Regions from separate parts of the Peribacillus sp. NPDC097198 genome, predicted to be linked through region 2. Evidence: riboswitches for the same ligand, from Rfam matches in the RefSeq annotation. Region 2 holds a riboswitch; the other holds the start of a gene.
The links. Region 2 has a riboswitch for S-adenosylmethionine ahead of ACIQXQ_RS15235 (sugar ABC transporter substrate-binding protein). Riboswitches for the same ligand answer to the same signal wherever they lie in the genome.
Positions count from the first base shown of each region.

Region 1: another riboswitch for S-adenosylmethionine. It lies ahead of mtnK (S-methyl-5-thioribose kinase); the one in region 2 lies ahead of ACIQXQ_RS15235 (sugar ABC transporter substrate-binding protein).

Region 1 is NZ_JBIWDO010000004.1:345,888-351,116, reverse strand. Features, by position in the region: gene ACIQXQ_RS09495 (pyridoxal phosphate-dependent aminotransferase) at 1-1,175, opposite strand, end outside; gene ACIQXQ_RS09490 (carbon-nitrogen family hydrolase) at 1,276-2,058, shown strand; SAM riboswitch class I at 2,132-2,284, shown strand; gene mtnK (S-methyl-5-thioribose kinase) at 2,356-3,561, shown strand; gene mtnA (S-methyl-5-thioribose-1-phosphate isomerase) at 3,574-4,620, shown strand; gene ACIQXQ_RS09475 (lmo1851 family serine protease) at 5,146-5,229, opposite strand, start outside.
Region 2 is NZ_JBIWDO010000008.1:75,661-80,889, forward strand. Features, by position in the region: gene ACIQXQ_RS15230 (sugar ABC transporter ATP-binding protein) at 1-1,221, opposite strand, end outside; gene ACIQXQ_RS15235 (sugar ABC transporter substrate-binding protein) at 1,289-2,404, opposite strand; SAM riboswitch class I at 2,518-2,624, opposite strand; gene ACIQXQ_RS15240 (GTP-binding protein) at 2,714-5,229, opposite strand, start outside.

The DNA of each region.
Region 1 (5,229 bases), on a different contig from region 2:
TCTTTGAATATATTCAATGTACGAATTCTTTCTACCGCTTCTTGGAGTCTGTCTTCTGAAGTGAGAAGTCCCACCCTGACGTATCCTTCACCAAATTCACCGAAACCATTTCCTGGTGCAACTGCTACATGGGCATGTGCCAGTAAATGATCTGCAAAGCTCGCTGAAGTATATCCTTCAGGGACCTTTAGCCAAGCAAAGAAGGAAGCATCTGGAGCCTGGACATCCCATCCAATGGATCGTAACCCTTCGATAAATACATTTCGTCGTCCTTCGTACATGTTCACGAGTTCCTTCACACACTCTTGTGAATCCAGTAAGGCGCATGCCGTGGCTTCTTGTATTGCGGGAAAAAGGCTGACGTAAAGATGATCCTGCAATAATTCAAGCGATTCGATGACACTCTGGTTGCCAACCGCAAAGCCAACCCTCCACCCCGCCATGTTATATGTTTTAGAAAGGGTGTAAATTTCTATCCCCACTTCTTTTGATCCTTCTGCTTGAAGGAAGCTTACCGGTTTTTTCCCATCGAACCCAATTGCACCATATGCGAAATCATGGACCACACATATCGAGTGTTCTTTTGCCATGGAAACCGTTTCTTCGAAGAATTCTGCTGACGCCGATGCTCCTGTGGGATTATTGGGATAATTCAAGAACATCATCTTCGCTTTGTCAAAAACCTCTTTATCTATTTCCTTATAATCGGGAAGAAAATCATTTTCTTCGGTCAAGGGCATAATTTCCGTTTTAGCTTGGGCTAACGCTACACCTGACAGGTAATCTGGATAGCCCGGATCAGGCACTAAAATTGTATCGCCTGGATTCAACAAGCATTGCGGTAATTCGACTAGACCAGCCTTTCCACCGAAAAGAATCGCCACTTCCGTTTTAGGATCTAGCTTGACGCCATATTCACGTTCATAAAAGAGGGCCGCAGCTTCTTTTAAATAGGGAAGCCCCCTAAAAGGAGAATATTTATGATTCATGGAATTTCCTGCTGCTGTCTGCAGGCTCTTCACGATATGTTCAGGAGTCGGTTGGTCTGGATTTCCCTGCCCAAGATTAATGACATCCTTGCCTTCTGATGTTATGTTATTAACTTTTTCGACTAAAGAAGCAAAAAACTGCTTTGGAAGCTCTTGAAGAAGTCTGGATTTTTCGAATTGCACCATCTTTGCACCTTCTCTGAAATTTCTTGAAATTATAGTCACAAATGATATATGTTTATCTTAATCTTGTAAAGTACTTTTTTACATATGGAGGTTTTAAATGATGAAATGGAAAATCGCCTGTTTACAAATGGACATTGCCTTTGGACAGCCAGATATAAATTTCCAGGTGGCAGAACAATGGATTGAAAAAGCTGTACAGTCTAAACCGGACATCGTCATGCTGCCGGAACTATGGACAACCGGCTATGACTTAACGAGATTACATGAAATTGCAGACGAAGAAGCAGAACAAACCATTACCTTTCTAAAAGCCCTTGCAAAAAAACACCGAATTAACATAATCGGTGGCTCGATTGCAAAGAAAACTAAGGAAGGCATCTATAACACAATGCTCATCATCGATAAAGAAGGCAAACTGGTTAAAGAATATGATAAACTCCATCTGTTTCAATTGATGGATGAACACCATTACTTACAACCTGGCAAAAAAGACGGCTTATTCTCCCTCGATGAAAAGATTTGCGCCGGATTCATTTGCTATGATATCCGTTTTCCGGAATGGCAACGGGCCCATACGGTACGAGGTGCGGAGGTTATCTTCGTGACCGCCGAGTGGCCAAAGCCTAGGCTCCATCATTGGAGGGCACTGTTAATCAGCCGGGCAATAGAAAACCAAGCCTTCGTTGTGGCTGTGAATCGTTCCGGTTCTGACCGAAATAATCATTTTGCCGGACATTCCATCATCATCGACCCGTGGGGAGAAATCATTTGTGAGGCTGGTGAAGAAAAAGAACTTCTACTCGGCACCCTTGACTTAGAAAAAGTAGGAGAAGCAAGAAATAAAATACCCGTTTTCGAAGATCGGCGGCCGGAGTTTTATTAATTTACCATTGACAAACTATTTGAAATATTGATATCATTCATTCGAGATTAATTTTCTGAAAATAAATACAATACTCTTATCAAGAGCAGGCTGAGGGATAAAGGCCCTATGAAGCCCAGCAACCGACTGTAATACCATTGTGAAATGGGGCGGGAATTCCGCCGGATTATATCCACAGAGCACGGTGCCAAATCCACCAGAAAGAATTCTTTCTGGGAGATAAGAGGTTCGAAGTGAAGCTTCTGCCTCTTTCTATGGGAAAGGGGCTTTTTCATATTTTTTAATGTACTTGGAGGGATAACAATGACTCAACCATCAAATTTCAAGCTATTGACAAACGAAACGGCAATTGACCTAACGAAGAAACTTGGGTTACTGCATTCAGATGACTCATTACTATGTAATGAAATCGGTGACGGAAATTTAAATTATGTTTTTCACGTTACAAATCCCGTAACAAATAAAGGAGTTATCATCAAACAAGCAGTTCCTTACGCAAAGGTTCTTGGTGAAAGCTGGCCATTGACTTTAAAAAGATCGGCTATCGAAGCGAATGCATTAATTCAATTCAGAAGCTATTGTCCCGAACTTGTCCCACAAGTCTATTATTCTGATGAACAGCTTGCAATCACCGTCATGGAAGATTTATCACACTTGAAAATCGCCCGGACCGGATTAATTGAAGGAGATCATTTCCCTCTATTATCCAAACACATTGGTGAATTTGTTGCAAAGACCGCTTTTTATACGTCTGATTTTCATTTGGAACCGGCAGCGAAAAAAGAGGTTGCCCGGAACTTCACGAATCCAGAACTCTGCAAGATTACTGAGGTTTTCATTTTCACGGATCCTTTTTTGGAGGAACATCCAGGCGAGTTTGAGCTTGAGTTGCTGGAGGCTGCCAAGTCTATATGGAAAGATGCTGATTTAATACTGGAAGTGGCTAAGTTAAAACAAAGCTTCGAATCCGAGCAGGAGGCCCTTCTTCATGGCGATTTACATACGGGAAGTATATTTGCAAGTGATACAGAAACAAAGGTAATTGACCCTGAATTCGCTTTTTATGGTCCTGTTGGATTTGACCTTGGACAATACATGGCGAATCTCCTATTCCAGGCAGTAACACGCGAGGCCACTGGGAAGGAAGAAATCTTTACTCATCTTCAGGAATTTTGGAATACATTTGAAGAAACATATACGAACCTGTGGAATTCTGAAAATAAAAGTCCTTACAGTAAGATCGAAGGTTATCTTCCATATGTACTCAACAAGTTTAAAGGTGATGCATATGGCTTTGCAGGATGTGAACTAATTCGAAGAACCATTGGCCTATCTCATGTTGCTGATTTAAATGGCATTGAGAATAAAGAAACTAGAATTACAGCTAAAACGGCTACCTTGAAAATCGGGGCCCATATAATCAAAAATCGGAAAGAACTGAATATTCCAGCAGTGATAGAAGCCGTAAAGCAATATACATTGCCTTCCTATTCAGCCCTATAAGGAGATATACATATGACAACTACAACGCCACTACCCTATTCCGTCCAATGGAATGATACCCATATTACCTTATTGAATCAACAGGCCTTGCCATCAAAAATAGAATTCATTGAACTTTTTACGGTTAAAGATGTATATGACAGCATCTTGACCTTGAAGGTCCGTGGTGCCCCCGCTATCGGGCTAACTGCAGCATTTGGCGTTGCTCTTGGTGCAATCCAGGAAAATACCACGGATTTATGGCAATTTAAACACAATGTCACGAAACATGTTACTACACTCGCTTCTTCAAGACCAACAGCGGTCAACCTTTTTTGGGCACTGAAAAGAATGGAGAATACTCTACAAGCAGCCAATAGCATCGCTTCAGCCAAAAGCGCTCTTGTTGCTGAAGCAAAAAAGCTATTTTCAGAGGATGTGGAGATGTGCCGAAAAATTGGTGAATACGGATTGTCTTTATTCAACGAGGGTGATTCTATTTTAACCCATTGTAATGCTGGGGGGATAGCCACTGCACGGTACGGAACAGCCCTCGCACCTTTCCACCTGGCCCAGGAAAGAACCTTTCCTATAAAGGTCTATGCCTGTGAAACGAGACCTGTCTTGCAAGGGGCACGACTCACCGCATGGGAACTTATGCAAGCTGGAGTGGACGTTACATTAATCTCGGATAATATGGCAGCCCACACCATTCATCATAAAAAAATCGAAGCCATTATAGTCGGAGCAGACCGTATTGCGGCAAACGGTGATACAGCCAATAAAATTGGTACATTGGGTTTGGCGATATTAGCTAAGCATTACGATATTCCTTTCTATGTAGCAGCACCATCAAGTACATTCGATTTATCTCTCGAGTCGGGTATCTCCATCCCAATCGAAGAAAGGAATGGGGATGAAATCACTTCTATACAAGGAGTCAGGATAGCACCAGAAAATGTGAAGACATTCAATCCTGCTTTTGACGTTACGCCCCATTCTCTTATTACAAGCATCATTACCGAAAATGGCATCATTTCACCTGATTACAGGAGTAATATCCCGCTTTTTGTAAAATGAAATTATTTATAAAGGATTAATCAAGGGGCTGTCCCAAAAGGTGTAATTACACACCGAAATTGAATAAATAGTAAAAGGCAGAAACGTTGATTTAACAACATTTCTGCCTCTTTGTTTTTGCGAAATTCACTGGAATAAGGACTTATTAGACAGCCCCTTCATTCTTTTCACGATTAACCTTGGAAACCCATTCAGTTGCTCCTGTTATATTTATTCTGACGAGGTTCTTTTTGATAGATATAATCGCAGAATTTAGTCAGAGTGGCATCTAGCCTTCTTTGATTTTTCTGCCGCTTTTCGGTAGTAATCATTCTTAGCCTTGTATGAAAGTTCATGTTCCTCAAGCAGGGTTTACCGCTCGTTTTCTTCAAATTCTACTTCATCATGGATACCCTTCCATTCCCCACCCATTGGTACTTCTTCCATGGTCACCTTATGGATTACACACACACCTAAGTCAAGCATACGAAAAACGGCCCATCAGCAATAAATGCTTGCTGATAGGCCGCTTGTTTTTATAAAAGATTATTTGATTTTCTTTTTCAATACTTCCACCGCTTTTTTCACTTGAGTATCATTTTTAAGGATTTTATCCCTAATGACTTCCAT
Region 2 (5,229 bases):
TTGCTGATTGCCCCCTGATAGGTTTTCGACCTTCGCTTCCTCTGAAGGCGTTTTGATCCCAAGAGTGGCTATCAGGTCTTTCGCCTTTATCTTTTCTGCCTGGCGATCGACGAAGCTGAATGCCTTACTGAATTTCCCGACACTTGCAGCAGTCAGGTTCGTAGTAACAGACTCCTGTACGAGAACGCCTTCTTTCCTCCGTTCTTCGGGGACTAGTGCCAAGCCGCTCTTCACAGCATGATGGGGCGTTTTCAGAATAAGCTTCCTTCCATTCAATACAACTTCCCCCGTTATAATGGCCGTATGACCGAAAAGCGTTTTACAAAGCTCCGTTTTCCCTGCCCCGACAAGGCCCGCTAAACCGACTATCTCACCGGCCCTCACATGAAGACTGACATCTTTGACTTTATCGGCATCCGACAGTCGGTTCACTTCAAACATCACCGCACCTATCTCGGCATTCACGACGGGAAACTGTTCTTCCATTGACTTTCCAAGCATCTGCTCAATCACTTCGTTTTGTGTGATATCACTGATTCTACTGCGCCTCACACTCTTCCCATTTCTCATGATTGTAATGTCCTCACACACTTCAAATATCTCGGGTAGACGATGAGAAATGAAAATAATGCCTACACCACGTTGCTTCAGCTCATTCACAATCCGGAATAGTTCCGTTGTTTCCGTATGGCTTAACGGAGCAGTCGGCTCATCAAGAATCAAGAATTTACATGCGGTTGAAACGGCCCTAGCTATCAAGACCATCTGCTTTTCGGCCAACGTAAGGTCCCTTACCAGTTTTTTCGAAGACACATGGATGTTCATTTCTTCCAAGATTTCCGTCGCTTTTCTATGTAATTCCTTCCACTTGATGATTTGTTTTCTCCCCATGTTCTGTACGGATTCATTCAGCATCACGTTCTCCGCAACCGTTAAATAAGGAATGAGGGCCGTATCCACTTCCTGATACACAATTTGAATGCCAGCTTCCTGTGCCGACTTTGGCGAACGGATATCCTGTACCTGGCCATTTAGAAAAATGTCGCCGGTATAATGGACATGAGCTCCTGATAAGACTTTCATTAGCGTCGATTTCCCTGCTCCATTTGCGCCGACCAATGCATGTGCTGTTCCCGACTGTACTGAAAAATCAACTTCACTAAGCGCTTTTACACCTGGAAACTCAATCGATATTTGTTTCATTTCTAGTTGAATGCCCATGTCCAATCCCTCCCATTAAACAGACACTCTCTTCAACTTGAAAGAGAGTGTCTACTGATTCTGATCGTTACTTCTTATAATGTTCTTTCAATACTTTCATCCAGTCTTCTTCAAATTCCGTTGATACTCCCCAGCCTTGAACAATGCCGGATAGATTGGTCATGTTGACAGCGTCCTTCGATGATTGAAGCTGTTTTTGAGATATCAATGATGCTTCTAAATCATAGGTTTGCGGCGTTTCTTCCCCCGCTAGTTTTTTCGCTAGCAGTCTCATATTCACTGCACCAATCAACTTCGGATCAACCGCTGCGGTATACGACCATGAGCTTCCTTTTGTTTGAATCTCCTGAAGGTCAGCATTGGACACGTCAATACCATAGATTTTCACTTCATCGCGCCCCGCTTCTTTTATCGCACGAGCTGCTCCGATAGCGAATGCATCCCAGGTTGCGAAAATTGCGTCTATTTTACCTTTTGGATACTTGTTCAACATCGCCGAGACGGCATTTTGCGTCTGGACCGAAGTATCTGAAGATGCCACTCCGAATCTTTCAATTTCATGAATGCCAGGATTTTCTTTCAGCTTTTCTTGATACACGGCATTTCTTCTCACCATAGGAGGGAAACCATCTACCCAAAGGTATGCAATGTTCGCTTCGCCTTTTTGCTCTTCAATCAATTTGTCAAAAGCAAGAGTTGCCAATGCTTCGTCATCTTGTGAGGTTACTGTTACCCCATCAATTTTCGTTAAATCGCCGATGGAATCGAATGTGACTACGCTTTTCCCTGCATCAACCAACTTTTGTACGTCATTCACTGTCGCTGCATCATCACCATGGGAAATGATATAGCCATCATAGTCTTCCTCCAGAGCCTGAGCGATGGCGTCATGGAATTTAGCCGTATCGCCATTGGCCGTAAAAGTATCTACTTGGAAGCCAAGTGCTTCTCCTTCTTCTTGCGCCCCTGCTAAGTATTGGGCAGTGTGATCATCGCCGCCAATTTTACGAATGACTTTAATTTTAGCTCCCTCGCCTTTCGCAAATCGCTCTGGAACATTTTCAAAAGATACCTTTTCCTCTTTTTTCGCTTCCCCTGTACTTTGTCCCGAAGAACACCCCGTCAAAAGCAACGCCGAAGCGATGACTGAAACGAAAGCTCCTTTTAAAATTGATCTTCCCATTTTAATTCCCCCTATTTTTTACATTATTCTTATCTGTTAGCTCGGCATAAACACAAAATAAAAACCTCTCTAAAATAGAGAGGTTTAATCAGCTGGTTTGCAGACTTATCCCTCTCTTATCTGTCAAAACATTTCTGTTTTGCAGGATTTAGCACCAATTCCTAATTGGAACGGTTGCTGGGCATCGTAGGGCCAGTCCCTCCGCCACTCTTGATAAGAGAATATAATGTGTTACGTTTCGTTATGGTAAGTACCACTTTATAGGGATATAGTCATTAAGTCAATAGTTTTTAGAATATTTTAAATGTTTTATTTTCCTTGCAGTTTCGCCAGGCGTCTTTTCTCGATTTTTTCAAGGCGTTCGAATTGGCGCAGTTTCACTTCGAACAGGGTAATCGGATCACGGTAGACTTCAGGATTTTGTCTCATATGTTCCAATGTAGCCTGCTGTTCTTTGATTTCGGCTTTCGTCTGTTCGATATTTTTTTCAAGGATGGAAAATGGACTGCGGTAGAACAGGGATATGTCACGTTCCAAGGATTTTTCGAACAATCCAAACTGAGTAAGGAATCTGTCACTGATCATATCGGCAACATCCTGGAAGTCTTCATTTTCCAAGAACTTCTTATATCGATTGTACATATTCGCTTTATTTTGCGGAATGGCACCAAATAGCTTCCCGGCTCCCTTAAGAATCAACTGAGATGGGGTCCTTCTTAGTAATATATTTACATTTTCTATCCGGATGCTGCTTGTCATCCGGTCCGCATCACGGCGCCAGTCATCCAAGACCCGGAAGTCCCCGGCCAGTACAATACGTTCTTCTTTGTATAGCTCATTGAAGCCTGCGCTCATCTCATCCATGAACTGTTGGCTTTGCGTGAATTCTAACTCAGATGTAGCAATCCAGTCTTGAAGCGAGCGGAAATACTGCGGCATGATTTTATCGGATATAAATGCCTGGATCCGATCGTTCATTTCCTGATTCAACTGTATATGCACTTGGCTAAAGTCACTATTCTCAGATAATGTTTTAGAGCAATCACGCAGTAATTCAGGAATTCGTGTGGAAAGCTGTTTTTTCACTTCTTCTTTTAATAAGCGATAAGATCTTGTAATGTTTTCGGTTTTTTCTTTTTCCAAATCAGTCAACTGATTCGTAGCGCCATTCAACTTCACTTCCATCTGTTCATTCCAAGAAATCGAATGCTCGCATTTCCGTTCATTCGCTGCCCGTTTTTCTAATAGATAGGATAAAGTTTTACGCGTGAAGGCAAGGAGCTTCTCCGCCCTCATTTCCTTCCAATTGCTATCTTGATAGTTTGCGTGAAGGAAGACGGCTAGATCCTGCAGTTGCTGTTTGCTGTCATAAAGCTTGGAGAAAGCAAATACCTTCGCGTTCGGGAAATAAGCATTCACCTTATCCCATGTTTCATCTTCCATCCTGACTGCCACTTGATCACTATAGATGGTATCCATTTTATTCAGCAAGAAATGAATAGGAAGTTTAGGGGCCATTTGTTGCATTTCCAATAGCAAATCACGTTCACTGCCCGTGAAAGGTGCCCGTGCATCCAGAACGAACATCACTCCATCGCTCTCCAGTAAGTAATTTTGGAAGTCAGGGTCTACGCTTTTCTCTCCATTAAATCCTGGAGTATCCAGTAGACGCAGGCGATTATTTCTCAAATAATCACTGATGAGTGTCACATCGACAATCGTTCCGCGTTGACGACGCGTTTCATCCAACTCCGTTAACTCTTCGACCATTTTACGATCTGTATCGGTAATTTCATAGATTTCCAGGTCATCGCCATCTTTAACGCTCACAAGAGATGAATGGTCTTCCGCTGCAATGCTTTCACCCGCTATCGATTGAATGAAGGATGTCTTGCCATTTCCTGCACTTCCAACAAGAAGCAGATTGAAATTGCTCATATCCTTAATTCCCTCAACCATCCATTTCAGCTTATTGCCGACTAATAGATCATTGCTCTCTGCCCATTGAATGATGGAGTGAATCAGTTTTTCGCCTGCTTCGAGACCGCCTCCCAATCTAGGGGATTTCGCTAACAGACTTTCTGCATCTTGAACAACAAGTGCGCTCACTGTATCTGGGAAAATCTCATTCCAGGAAAGGACAGATGCCGCTGCAAATAACGAAATCTCCCCTTCAGCGATTTTTAACCAATTTTCCAACAGTCTTGGTACGACAGGACTTAACTCTTTGACTAAATGCGTACCTTCTAGTAATCCTGCATAGGCATCGCGATAATAGACGGAAAGCTCATCCCAAACATCCCCGTTGTTCAATTCGATTTCATCGATCAATTTATTGATGACCTTAAGCCATTCAAAGTAAGAATCCGTATATTTATAGTTCTTCCAAAGGGCTACCGTCATTTTCTCAAAACGATCTTGGTCAAGATTATATAAGGATCTAAGCACGTTCGCGAAATAATCCGGAGCCGTCGATTGTGCAACGCCCTGCTGGATGTATGTTTTCAAAACATCGAACCAAGCCATTGACTCCGTACGGATACTTTCGTTGGCCGCTAAAACTATCGCGCTATTCCAATCCTTTTGCGCTTCAAAGAAGGAACGCGCAATTTCCGTGACATTTGGATAATCCGGTTGGAAATCGACTGCTTCCTTCACCACTTTGGATGCCAGATCATTTCTTGTTTCTACTATGTATAGTGAAAACAGTTGCAGAAGGACTTCCGTCTTTAATACAGGTTCGCTCGTATTAATGGCTTTATAAATATCTTCTGCCGTCGAATACATCTCTAGCTCAAAGTAGGCATCAGCAATATTCTTCTTAG